DNA from 4 places in the Methylomonas sp. ZR1 genome. Region 2 is predicted to be linked to each of the others. Evidence: riboswitches for the same ligand, from Rfam matches in the RefSeq annotation. Region 2 holds a riboswitch; each other region holds the start of a gene.
What was found. Region 2 has a riboswitch for cyclic di-GMP ahead of DDY07_RS03345 (hypothetical protein). Riboswitches for the same ligand answer to the same signal wherever they lie in the genome.

Region 1 (3,070 bases), 600 kb from region 2:
CGTCATCGCCGGATGGGCCATGTGCGGCTCGACTGCCGGCAAGGGTACGTTGTAGGCAATCAGCACCGTATACACGCAGGAGGTAATGATCACCATATTCCAGGCATAAGCCTGCGGCAGCATGATGGCAGTTACAATCAAAGGCAGCAGAAACACCCAAATGATCGGGTTTGACGCGCCGCCGGTCAAATAAAGTAAATAGGCCAACGCCAGTACATCCATGCATATTTGCGAAAAAATCTCGTGCTCGGTAACTTCTTCCGGGGTTCTCAGCCGCAGCCAGGTGTACAGATTGAGTATGGAAATCGCAAAAATCGCCAGCCACAGCTGGTTTTGAGGCAAATTAATACCCAGGCCGTTCACCGCAATAAACACCGCCACCGTAACGGCAAACAGCATCAAATTTCTAAGAATGTATAACCACCGCAGGTTTTCGCGAATGGATATTTCGGCTTTAGGCAGAATGTGTGAAAGCATAGAAACAACACTAAATTGAAGAAAGCATCGCCGCTAGATACTACCGGCGCTTGCTTACCAAGGTGGAAAGCCGATCAAACCTGGATGGCGGCCACCTAAGTATTCAATCGATTTTTGATAGCAACCTTCACTCCAACCACTAGGTGCCAGAGCAAATACGGAATCAAGCTCGCCGCTTACAAGATCGAAAGATAATCTACGAGCTAATCTTTTAGGAACAAGCGTCACGATCTGACGAATCATGCCTCCAAAAAATAGTGCGGCATATCACGCACCAGCCAAACGCCAGCCGCCGTTTTTATCCACCCATCTCATGCTCAGCCAGTACCAAAACGTCATAGGCAGCATCATCGCAAACCATTCCCAATCGTCGATCAAAAATAATTTGGCAACCCAGCCATTGCCATCGAAATAGAGCGGCCAAGGCACACAGTAAAGAGTAAAAACAATACTACTCCAGATCAACAGTAACGCGCCTTTGCGGGTTTCTATACTGGACAGGGCCAGGAACACCCACAGCGGGGTTTTATCGGTTTTTTGCATACATCTCTCCACTGAAAAATCTCGTGCCAACCCAATGAGCGGCGCAACAACCTAACAATAAACGACTAGAAAAGAAAGAAATTCCTAATCAAATCCACCAAAACAAACTTCACCACCAAGCGGGGATTATTTCCCAGCAATTGAACTGTGTTATTTAAAATAAGCGTATGAGCTATTTCGCTGAATTTCGCCCGCAGCTCACTCATGCCATCCCAGGCAAAATAAGCAGCAATACAATGATATTTATATATTTTATTAAGTTGGCCCACTATTCGCTTTAACTAGTGTACTTGCTTCGTGGTTTGCTTTCCGAAAAGCGGTTAGTAGGTCTCTATCCCTGCCATGTCTGCCGCTGGCGGAATGAGCAAATCTCTGAAAGCAAGCTTTGCCACACCCGTCGTGAGGCGGGGCCGGAAAATCACGGTTCTTAAAAAACGATTTAAAGAAGGCCGGATTGCCCCCATGCGCGCCATGGGCGAGGGCAAAGTTTGGCTCGCTGCTGTTGGTCAAGTTTTGTCAGTTTCGCTGTTACCTTTAATTCCAATAACAAAGAGGACGATCATGATCTTTCATAAAACGGCTATAGCAGCTATTTTGACAACTGGCCTGGCGGCTGTTTCCAGTCAAGCATTCGCGCACTCTTACTACAACCTGACCGGCGCGGGCACAGTAGCCTCCGGTAACTCCGCCATCGGCTTCGGCATCGCCAACAGCATCAACGGTACAGACGGTGTATCTGCAAACTCCAACGGCACCAATAGAGTCGCCAACGGTACCAACGTTTATACAGTCGGCGACTTAAACGCGAACACCTTAATTCCGGGCACAGGTACCGCGGCTGAGACAGCCACAGAAGTAGCAGGCAACCTGCCCTATATGTGGTATTCAGGTCAGCATACAACAGCTACAGGTTTCACCAAACGCGAATTACATACCGGCTCCAGCGCTACAGACAACGATGGCGCACTGACAGCAAACCTTATTAGCTCAAACCCTAGCTTCGGCACCAACACTATCGGTAGCTTGTGGAAAGCTTACTCGGACAAAAACGGCGGCACCAACGCCGCCACCTGGGGCACCATCATGGCCGACCTACCGGCTGATGGCGACCATCCTTACTTAGCGGTAGCAGGCAATTCGGCATCAACCGGCCTGGGACTGGACTATGGCTTGATTCATATTAGCTGCGGCGCAAACACAGCAAGCGCTAACTGCGCCAGCGCGGGCAATATCAAAACCACCATTACCGTGAAAAACGACGCCGATTACAGCCAATTTAACGGCTTATTGGACGTGGCCCTGTATCGCAATGTGGACAGCAGTTCCACATCTGACCGTAACGCGGCTGCCACAATCGGCGAAACGGGCCTGCAAGGCTCAAGCTTGGGCGAAGCTATCTGGACAGCCAGCATGAGCAGCACTTCCGACACCTTGTTCTACTCGTTTGTGTTCGACCAAGCCGAGTGGAATGCCACAGGCACACCCGGGTTGCACACCAATGGCTTTTATACCTTGGTTGTAGGCGCGCACGGTGGCGGCGCGCTCGATGGCGTAACCTACGACGTACTGGTTACCACTTCGGCAGTGCCTGTTCCAGGCGCAGTCTGGCTGTTCGGCAGCGCGATGGCCGGCTTGATCGGTTTCGGCCGCCGCAAACAAGCACTAGCGGCTTAATTACCCAGCGGGATTGCCGCCAAACAACGGTAATCTCCTCACCAAGCACTGTTTAACAACAGGCTTACACTCATATATTTGATTCGATAGAGATCCAAAATGACTGCAAACTTAACCTTTAAGAAACTAGCATTAGCCGGCGCCATGGGCGCGTTAATGTCGATCAGCGGCATGGCTAGCGCTCACGTAACCTACAATTTAGCTTCCGGAGATCCCTTACCGGACGGTTCTGCCGCAGGCCCATGGTCTGCCGGCGATCCAGGCTATATTGGCAATTTGCCCGCCACCTGGGTAGCGATGATCCACAATGACGGCGGCGTTGCCAACTCGCAAACCGCCAGCGGCCACGGCATAGGCATGGGCGCCAAAGCTTATA
Region 2 (3,070 bases):
GATCAGCGGGTTAACGCCTTGCGCAGAACCGCCGGCAGAACGTTTGTGGAACAGGACTTTAGCCGTGGTTGCCGCAGAACCGTTGACGGTCAGGCCGGGTACGTTAGTAGAGTTCAGTGTGCAGAAATAAGCACTATGGTTTTTACCTTCGGAACCCGCTGTACCGTTGTCTTTAAATACATCCAAAGTACCGGCGTCGCACAAGTTCACAAACAAGGCAGCCAGGGCTTTGTCTTGCGCGCTAGCGCCGGACATGAAGATTTCGATATCCGGCGTAACGCTAGGCGCATGTGCGGATGCACCTTGCGAGAAACCTGCCAGAGAAGCCACTGCGATAGCAGCAGACAATAATTGCTTTTTCATTGTATATCTCTCAATTGATTGAATTTAGAGTGTGAGCCGACCCGTTCTTGAAGAGGGAACCAGCGAAACAGAATCCGGCCGGCTCAAGACGTTTGCGGGATTAAACCGCCAGCGATTTACGGCGAGTGGCGCGCAGTACACCCATCAGACCGGCGCCGAACATCCAAACTGCGGCTGGCAGCGGCACAGCAGCAGGTGCAGCGGTGTAGGTCAATGAACCGACATTGCCGTTGATTGCAAAATTCCATGTACCTGGAAAAGTGACTAATTCGCCAGTGTCGAAGTCGCTATCATTGACTTTTTCATGAACAAAGGCCAAAGCGGTGCCCAATTGGCCTTGCCCGGTAAATGGCAATGCGGTTTGCAAATCATTACCGTAAACAGCAGTGTAGCCTTGTTGGCCGACTGTTTTGAAGGTGCTCAGGTTGTTGGCATTAGCATCTTGAGTTTGGATATAGCTGACCAAATCATTCCATTTACTCATGCTGTTGCTAATGTCTGCTGCGTTGGTATCGAAAGCAGCAGGTGCAGGAACTACTGAAGTTGTATAGAAACCATACTTAGCAGTATCTGAAGGGTCGTTCAGTAATCCATGTCCACCCGAAACACCCCAAGTAACGTTGTTGCCGGCAGTGTAAGCAGCAGCGAACGATTGGAAGTTGTTGTCGCTCAGTGTGAATGACAATGGTTGGCTGGGGTTAGCCAAAAATTGTTCAACAGTGATGCCCAAATCCAGCGTGTAAGAGTTTTGTGCTGTGTAGTTAACCAGGTTAAACAAAAACTCACTACCGTCTGCTGTTGCATCGCCGATAGCTTGGATACGCGCTTCCGCGGCGCCTGAAGCGGCCGCTGCCAATACTGCAACTGCCAACAATTTTTTAGACAATTTCATTTTTAAAACCTCATGTTTAAATTTCGATTAATGACATAAGGTGACAGCCCAGCCGTCTTGACCTGCAAGACCCGTGACTTTCCGTCCCCGCTTCACAACGAGTTTGGCTTTTACACGCTTTAGATTGCACTCGACACCATCTAACATCCTGACAGCGCCGCTTTGTTGCCCCCGCGACCATGTTCCGCCTAGCCTCCTCCCTATCCTCTTCCTTCGCCGCTCCTTGTTCGTGCCGTCCGTGTTCCCTAGTTGCTCCCGAATCTTTGCTGAACGGCCGTTCCTCAACCCCTCAACTTGGCGCGAATTATTCCAGAGCAATAGCGGCGTTTCGGTTACAGCATTGTTAAATTAACGTGACATGTAATACATCTGTATTACAAAGCCCGCTGCTAACACGAAAATTCAGCTGATGACTGGGCGCGGGAGGGAGCGATGAAATCTAAGATTCTATTTGCGGGGGTCGCATCAGTGCGATTCAGTTAAGGAAGAAACCCCTTCTCCCTCCGGGAGAAGCTTGGGATGCGGGAATCAAATAAAGCTATTTTCGGTGTAGCCTAGGTATTAGTGGCCGCTAGCTCTCGACGGCAAGGGCCTTGCTGGCTATTGAGCAAGTTAGTTAAATCCAAAAAGTCCGTCATGCCGCCGGGTTAAGGGCGTCCGGTGCCATGGATGGCAAGCTTCGAACTCTGCGTGCGCTGAACACGGCATTCCCCGACAAGCAAACGCCTTGCGACCGCTTCACCAATCGATTGGGAACACTGGGCTCCCGCCTGCGCGGGAGCGACGGACGTTAAAGGCCAGGCTAATATGAAGGCGGGCTAAACAACGCCCAACAAGACTTTGGCGTTAACGATACCGTCCGCATCGGCCGGTTTTTCCACATCGATTTGCAGCACTTGCAAGCGGTGTTTGGTTTCCAAAATTGTCAGCCATGACATCAGTCGGTCGAAGGCCAGATTTTCCAGCCAGACGCTGACTTTGTCCTCGCCTTCCGGTGACAGATGTTTGATCGCCGGTTTTATATCCAGCTGTTGGCTGCTGAAATCGACTAACGCCAGCGGCGATTGATTACCGCCATCCACTGCCGGCGTATCAACCGCGGCTTGTTGCCGCAAAGCCGCCGCTTCGTTGCCGACTTGTTGTAAATAGCTATAGATTTGCTGTTGCGCCTGGATTTTTAGCGTCAGCAAGCGGCTCTGCTCCGCCATCGGTTGGTAAAACAGCAGGTATGCGCCATACACCAGTACGACCAATAAACCGCCCAGCCCCAGCACTCGCTCTCTGGGTGATAGTTCAGCAAAACGCTGGGTTAAGTCATTTTTCGCGAATCTCAAGTTGCGCCTCCACGCCGTTTGCGCCGCTATCGGCGGATTGAAGTTTCACCAGCATGCTGCTTTGCAGTTGTTGTTTGAATTGCTCCAGCTGGCCGATGTCATCGGCAACCACATGCAACTGCAAACCGCCGTTCAGGAAATTGAGCTTTTTCAGGTGCACGGCGGGCGTGTCTTTCAATACCAAGCCGGACCGGTAAAGCAAGCGCATGAAACCGCTACCGACGGAATCGTGTTGTTTTCTGAGCAGCGCCAGTTGTTGCTCGGCTTGGGCTTTGACATTAACGATACGTTTCACTTCGGGAAAGCTTTGTTTGAACAGCGCTTGGGTTTTTGCTTCCAACTCGCTCAGCTCGGCTTGCTGTTGCCAGTAGGTGTGCAATAAGGCGTAGCTCTGCACCGCCAAGGCCACCGCCAGAATAATGGCCGCCGGCAGCCACTGTTGCCAGCGGTCTACCTTTCGGCTGCTGACAGCATAGGCACC
Region 3 (3,070 bases), 4.3 Mb from region 2:
ACTGCCAGTTTCCGGGGTTGCTAAAGCTCAGGCTCAGGTTGTTTAAGTCGTACACCGCCATCGTGAAATAAATGTTATTGGCCAGGTACCAACCGGTGCGGCCCAAAGTTTGCCGGTTGGCATCGTAAAACAGCGAAAAATCGCCGTTGACCAAGCCGGCTCCAGTCGGCGGCCAGTTCGGCGCATAAAAACCCTGCACGCCGGTCATGCCCACTTGTGCCCCGGCCACGCCGGCCAGCGTGCCGGTATCGATGGCAAAATCGGCTGATGTGGCTTTGACGTAACGCTGGCTGGCTTGCGGACTGGGATCGCTACCGATAGCCGTCAACTCGAACACCTGATTGAGTCCGGAAATCTCGGTGGTATTGAGTTGGCTAAGCAAATGGTCGCCGGTATTGGCCGGATTATCAGCATTGGACGTTGCCGTACTCCAAAACGTCGACAAGTAATAGCCCCCGGCATAAGGTGCCAGCGCATTCCGGTCCAGGTTCATCGTAAACGTACCGCCGGATGGCGCATTCAATGTCGCGGCGTCGGCGCTTGCCGAGGCCATTCCCATACCGATGGCTAGCATCGCCCGTACCACCAAAGCGGGATAGCCACAGTTTTTGTTGATCTTCATAAAATCCCTATCAGCGGATGGTCAGAATAAGCCCTCTCCCTGCCTAAATACACAAGCGGCCGCAGTAGGCGGCATGCGGGCACGAAGAGGGATTTATTTTGGAAAGTCCTTGCCCGGAGCGAATCTTGGCGACCGCCCCAAGCCCACTTTGCGCGTTAAGCCGCGACCGAGGCTTTTCTACGACTTTTACCCAGCAAGCCCAGCAGCCCGCTGCCGAACATCCAGACCGCCGCCGGTACCGGTACCGCCGATGGCGCCGTACTGGGAGCCAGGCTAAAAGTACCGACCACGGCATTGGTATTGGCGCCAACCAAACCGGCCCATAAACCGGTCCATTGCAAATCGCCGCTCAGTAGTAATTCGCCATTGCTGCTTAGCGACTCGGAGACGTTGGTCAGCTTCAAGAAATTTTGGTAGCCAAAACCGGTATCGTAGGTTTTGATATTCCAGGTGCTCCCGGTTTTTACCAGGCTAAAGTCGTAGGGCGTCAAAATGCCGCTACCGCCTTGGCTGGTTAATAACCAGGCGCCGCTCAGACCGATTTGACCGACCGAGGTATTGCCGGCGTCCATCGTCGTGGCTTGTTCGGTACGGCCATAGGGGCCGGCAGCCGGATAGCTGTTGGTCGTGGTGTTGGCGTTAACCGCAAACGACATCGCTGTGTTGGCGGTTGCCGATAGCGTCGTTCCGCCGGTGGTTGCGCCGGTGATACCCAGCAAATTGTCGCTGGCACCCCAATGTTTCGCGACAATCCAGCCATTCGGATAGCCACTGCCGACATTCACCGATGCCGCCGCAAAAGCGGCATTGTTGATGGTAATGGTGGCATCGCCGCTGACTTGTGCAGCGCTGGCTGTAGCAGGCGCCAAAACGGCGGTCAATGCGCTGAAGGCGAGCAGGCCGGCGCTTACCCATTGAGTGCGGTTGTAGTGCAAGATTGTCATTTTTTATTCCTTAATAAATTACGGTTAAAGTTAATCTGCAAATCGCCAACCCGAATTTCGGGTCTTAAACTGGCAGGTAACCCGGCTGTCTTAATCTCCAAGACCCGTGGCTTTCCGGCTCCGTCTCGCGGCGGATGTGGCATGTTTGTCGCGGTCCTTACGACATCACTCTAAATCCCTGAGTGAGGTGCTCCTGAAAAACTCCTGTGGCAAATAGTTAACGACGGCATCAGTACTTGATTGAAAAACTTAGAAACCCGGCGCGGCCGGCTGCCGGCGCTACCCGGCCCTCGAAATAGCCGTAGGGCTGAAAATAATCCTCATCACTGAGATTTTTGACCGTGGCCGCCCATTGGAAACGCCCGGTTTCGTAAGCCAACGCCGCGTCGAAGCTGTGGTAGCCGGCGGTTTTAAAGCGATTGTTATTGGATAAATAAGCGCCGGCGCGGGCGTACACGCCGAAGCCCAAGCTAAAACCTTGCAACTCATCTTGCTGAAAGCGGTAATGCGCCCAGAGCCGCCCGGCATCTTCCGGAACTTGAGCCAAGCGATTGCCGGCAGCCACCCCGGCTTTGTCGTCCATGAAGCGGGCGTCGGTATGCGCATAGTTTGCCAGCACGCTGAAGCCCTCGACCGGTTGCCAGAGCAAATCCATTTCGATACCGCGCGAGCGTTGCTGCCCTGCGGCGACCGAACGCCGCAGGAAATCGCTGCTGTCGGTGACCGCGACCTGGCTGCGCTCGATTTGGTACAACGCCAGTTGGCCGCTGAATTGATTCGCAAAATTGAATTTCAGACCGGTTTCCAGATGATTCGACAATTCCGGGGCCGGCGTATCGACGAAATTGACAAACGGTTGGCCGCGCATGCCCTCGCTATAAGAAATAAACCAGGAAACCTCGTCGTTTAGGTCGATCACGCCGCCGAGGCGCGGCAACCATTTCAGCGTATCCGTGGTGACATTTACCCCGGTTTGCGCGTTATTAAAATCGATACCCACCTTGCCCAGCCTAAGACCGGACAGCCAATGCAAACGCCGGTACAGCGTGCTTTGCCACTGCAGGTAAGCGCCGTAAGTGAGGTTTTCGATGAACTGATTTTCCCGGCCCGGACCGGGTACGGCATAAGGGGAGTCAAATATCGGTGCGCGCAGATCGACCGTACCGACGCCGAATCCTAAGGCGCCGAAATCGCCCTCGATAAAGCCGGCATCTTGCAAACGGCTGTAGTCCGCGCCCAACAACAGATTGTTTTCGCTAGGACCCAACTTGAAATTGCCCTGTAAATTGCCCAATACGCTGCGTTCATGCTGTTGTTGAAACAATTCGGCGTTCACCAGGGCCCAGCGCGATGCCGACAGCAAGGGCCGATCCGCGACCAGGCCATCGCTGCCGAACAGGGTCTGAATTTTCTCGTCGAATTTAGCCTGCGCATAGCGCGCCTTCAGGTTTAAGCGCCAGCTCCCGGTGAGCTGCCGGTCCAGCGTAGCCCATACCGCATCGGC
Region 4 (3,070 bases), 1.0 Mb from region 2:
GGCAATTTCTTCCGGAGTTTGCGCGCCGATGTCCAAACCGAACGGGCGGAATACCCGTTCGACTATCAGTGCCGCGTTGTCGCCCAAGCTGTGCAGCAGCCGCTGCTTGCGATGCACCGGACCCAGCAAACCGACCAACTCGCCGGTTTGGGTAATCAACATGCGCGCGGTGGCCTTTTGGTAGGTCGAGCCAAAGGTTTGTTGCCAAAAATTGGCGTGCGTTTTTTAGTGGATGATTCCTGCACTGACTATTCCTATAAAGAGATTGCCGCTCGAGCAGTTAAAAACTGACCAGGGTTTTGTCCGCGACTTATTGACGGCCTCCAAGCACAAAATGCATAAGGTGTGGAAACTCAAGCCTTGGCTTTTTTATCCTTGCGGATGCCCCGGACCGCATACGTCCTGGCTTTATCTTTGGCGGTTTCCGCAAAGAAGGTCTTCCAGATCTCGCAGCCTCTATCGGCAATTGCCACCGAAATATCCTTAAATAAACTGATACCTTCCAGCACCATTGTCGGGGTAAAACCATAATCGTGGGTTAGGTAGTAACTGATGCTCATCAGATAGGTTTTTTCTCTGCTCATGAGCTTGATCAGCCGTTGCTTTTGTTTATCGTAGACATAGTAAGAGGTCAGCGCCAGCAGGCTCAGGCCAAAAAATTTCGTCCACAACAAAATGTAGGCATCGTCTTCATAGAGCTTCTGACCCTTGTTCAAAATGGCATCGGTTTTATTCATATCTATCCTCGGTGAAAGTGTCGGGCATCTTAATTTAAGTTTGAAAATTTTGTGTTGGAAATATTGGATAGTGTCGTCATAACACAGCCGCCCAAAGCGCAATACCGCGTAACTACAAGGCTGGCAAGAACCAAGCGGTGTTTTTAGCTTAACCAGTAGCTATGCCATGCCATCGCCTTAAATGCAAAAAATGCCTTTTCCACCTGATGGCAAAGGCGATTAGAGGAATCAACCTTTTCTGGGACAGAGTGATTTTCGTCAGCAATTGGCAGATGACTAAAGCTCCGGCGAGGCTGGTCGTCGATTGCCGACGAAGTCATGATACGCATGAGAACGTTGGATTTTTATTTCGGAATTCGTTCCCAACCTTCGTTCCAGCACCCTGATTTTTAAGCAGCCAGCTTGGTATATCACTACCCGAACTTATGACTTTTACCCTTACGGCGCAAACTCAAAGCTGCCACCCAAAATCTCTTAAATAAAATAAGGGATATAACCCAAAATACGCGAAATAACACACCCTGCATAGCGTTATAGCCATCTAAAACCCCAGAAAACCGCCACACTTATTACTACTCCACCCTATCAAATAAAACAGCTTATCCCATTGTTTTATATGAACATAGCCATAGAAAAGCACTACAAATCCACGCTTAAATATATTTTGGCGCACGTTTTGCATTACAAATAGTGCTGCACCCTCCTGGGCGCAGCCACCAAGTCGCCACACTCGTCGCAAGGCGGGGCCGGAAAGCTGCGGATCTGATTCAGATAGTCGAGCTGCCTCTTATGAGCGGGTAAGAGAAGGGTCTAGCCGGTCGAGATTCATACACCGACAACTACCCATAGCGCTCGCTCACTGGTCAGGAATAGTTTGTTGTATCACCTGATTAGCTAAACCCGTTGTTTAACTCACTACGCAAGCAAGCCCGGTATTTAAAACTCTTTGGACGGTCTCTCTCGCAACCATAGCGTAGCGTGATCAATTCAGGAATATTGAAATACATAGCGGTTTTAAGGCTGTTCAAATTGCGCGGGAAGCCATCGGCCCAGCACTTACCGTACACAAAGGACCGGAAAGTAAGAGCCTGGCATCGCGGCATCCGGCGTAAGTGCGCTAGGCAACGACTCGCAAAGGGAATTGCGAAACATTGAATGTCGCCGGTAAAACCTACCGGTAAAAATCTTCGTCTTACTATGAAAGGAATTGAAATATGTCTGTTAACACGAAACATGCGCCTGCCTTGAAAAAGGTGGCTGCAACACTTGCTATTTCACTTTTAGGCCTCGGCAATGTACAAGCCGAGACCGTAAACGGCACCATCTATAAAACCGTCGACCCGGTTCACGGCGCCGGTACCACAATCGATTTCTATTCGTTCTCCTTGTCATCGGCTGCCAATGTGATAATCGATGTCCTGGCGAATGAAGGCTACGCAGCGGGCTGGGGCGCGCATCCCGGCGCGTATGTCGATATAAACGGCGACGGCGAACTAACACTGGCAGATAGCCAATTCCGCATTTTTCAGGACACAGTCTCACTGACTACCGAAATCGTCAGCGGTGACGACAGTCCAGCCTACACCATACCCGGCAATACCGGCGGATGGGCCGATGGCAGCTTGTTGAGCCGAGACTCCTATCTGGCTACTGCATTGGACGTGGGCAATTACATTATTGCTTTTGGCGATTACTCTCTGACCATCGAAGAAGCCGTACTGGGCTTCAACAAGGGCGACACCATCACCGGTGCGACCGGCGTCAACCCGATAACGGGCGCCACCGGTCAAGATCATTTCGACTATCAAATTACCCTGACCGCCACTGACTACGTCACAGGAGCCAGCCTGCCTTTGACCATAACCGGCGAGGGTGTTAGCGCAGTGCCGGTGCCAGGGGCCGTTTGGTTATTCGGTTCTGCACTAATGGGATTCGGTGTATTCGGCAAACGCCGCACCGCGTAAACCCCGGCAAACAAGAGCGAAAAGGTCAGCCGACATCAGCTGTCGACTCACCCCTCGCAATGCATGTCTAAATCCTTTGGAGATGTCTATCTTTTGGCTGCCAGGCCCGAAATACTCAGACAAATCCAAATTAAACAGCAACTTAAATCTACCACAATCGTAAACAACGATGTGGTAGATATTGGAGACACTCAAAAATGAACATCGATTTACAAACTATTTTTAAAATCACCCTATCCTCCGCCGCGCTAACCCTTGCCGTTGCTCAACCTGCTGCGGCGGCTTGGTCAGGTGCCGATAACACTCTCGAGCTGGGCACCAGCATCTCAAACCCCAGTTTTAATTCCAGCAATTTGGGCTTCGCGGGCA

Region 1: linked by a shared signal. The riboswitch ahead of DDY07_RS23980 (hypothetical protein) and the one ahead of DDY07_RS03345 (hypothetical protein) in region 2 are both predicted to bind cyclic di-GMP.
Region 3: linked by a shared signal. The riboswitch ahead of DDY07_RS22915 (hypothetical protein) and the one ahead of DDY07_RS03345 (hypothetical protein) in region 2 are both predicted to bind cyclic di-GMP.
Region 4: linked by a shared signal. The riboswitch ahead of DDY07_RS08150 (hypothetical protein) and the one ahead of DDY07_RS03345 (hypothetical protein) in region 2 are both predicted to bind cyclic di-GMP.

Annotation. Positions count from the first base shown of each region.
Region 1 is NZ_RCST01000001.1:128,543-131,612, reverse strand. It holds gene DDY07_RS00610 (ATP-binding protein) at 1-477, opposite strand, end outside; gene DDY07_RS00605 (hypothetical protein) at 532-720, opposite strand; gene DDY07_RS00600 (hypothetical protein) at 745-1,020, opposite strand; cyclic di-GMP riboswitch class I at 1,398-1,482, shown strand; gene DDY07_RS23980 (hypothetical protein) at 1,582-2,694, shown strand; gene DDY07_RS00590 (hypothetical protein) at 2,794-3,070, shown strand, end outside.
Region 2 is NZ_RCST01000001.1:729,090-732,159, reverse strand. It holds gene DDY07_RS03350 (hypothetical protein) at 1-363, opposite strand, end outside; gene DDY07_RS03345 (hypothetical protein) at 464-1,255, opposite strand; cyclic di-GMP riboswitch class I at 1,295-1,373, opposite strand; gene gspM (type II secretion system protein GspM) at 2,074-2,589, opposite strand; gene gspL (type II secretion system protein GspL) at 2,570-3,070, opposite strand, start outside.
Region 3 is NZ_RCST01000001.1:4,999,703-5,002,772, reverse strand. It holds gene DDY07_RS22920 (hypothetical protein) at 1-622, opposite strand, end outside; gene DDY07_RS22915 (hypothetical protein) at 778-1,566, opposite strand; cyclic di-GMP riboswitch class I at 1,639-1,717, opposite strand; gene DDY07_RS22910 (TonB-dependent receptor) at 1,796-3,070, opposite strand, start outside.
Region 4 is NZ_RCST01000001.1:1,771,045-1,774,114, forward strand. It holds partial or broken gene DDY07_RS08140 (XdhC family protein) at 1-165, opposite strand, end outside; gene DDY07_RS08145 (hypothetical protein) at 354-737, opposite strand; cyclic di-GMP riboswitch class I at 1,451-1,525, shown strand; gene DDY07_RS08150 (hypothetical protein) at 1,952-2,701, shown strand; gene DDY07_RS08155 (hypothetical protein) at 2,899-3,070, shown strand, end outside.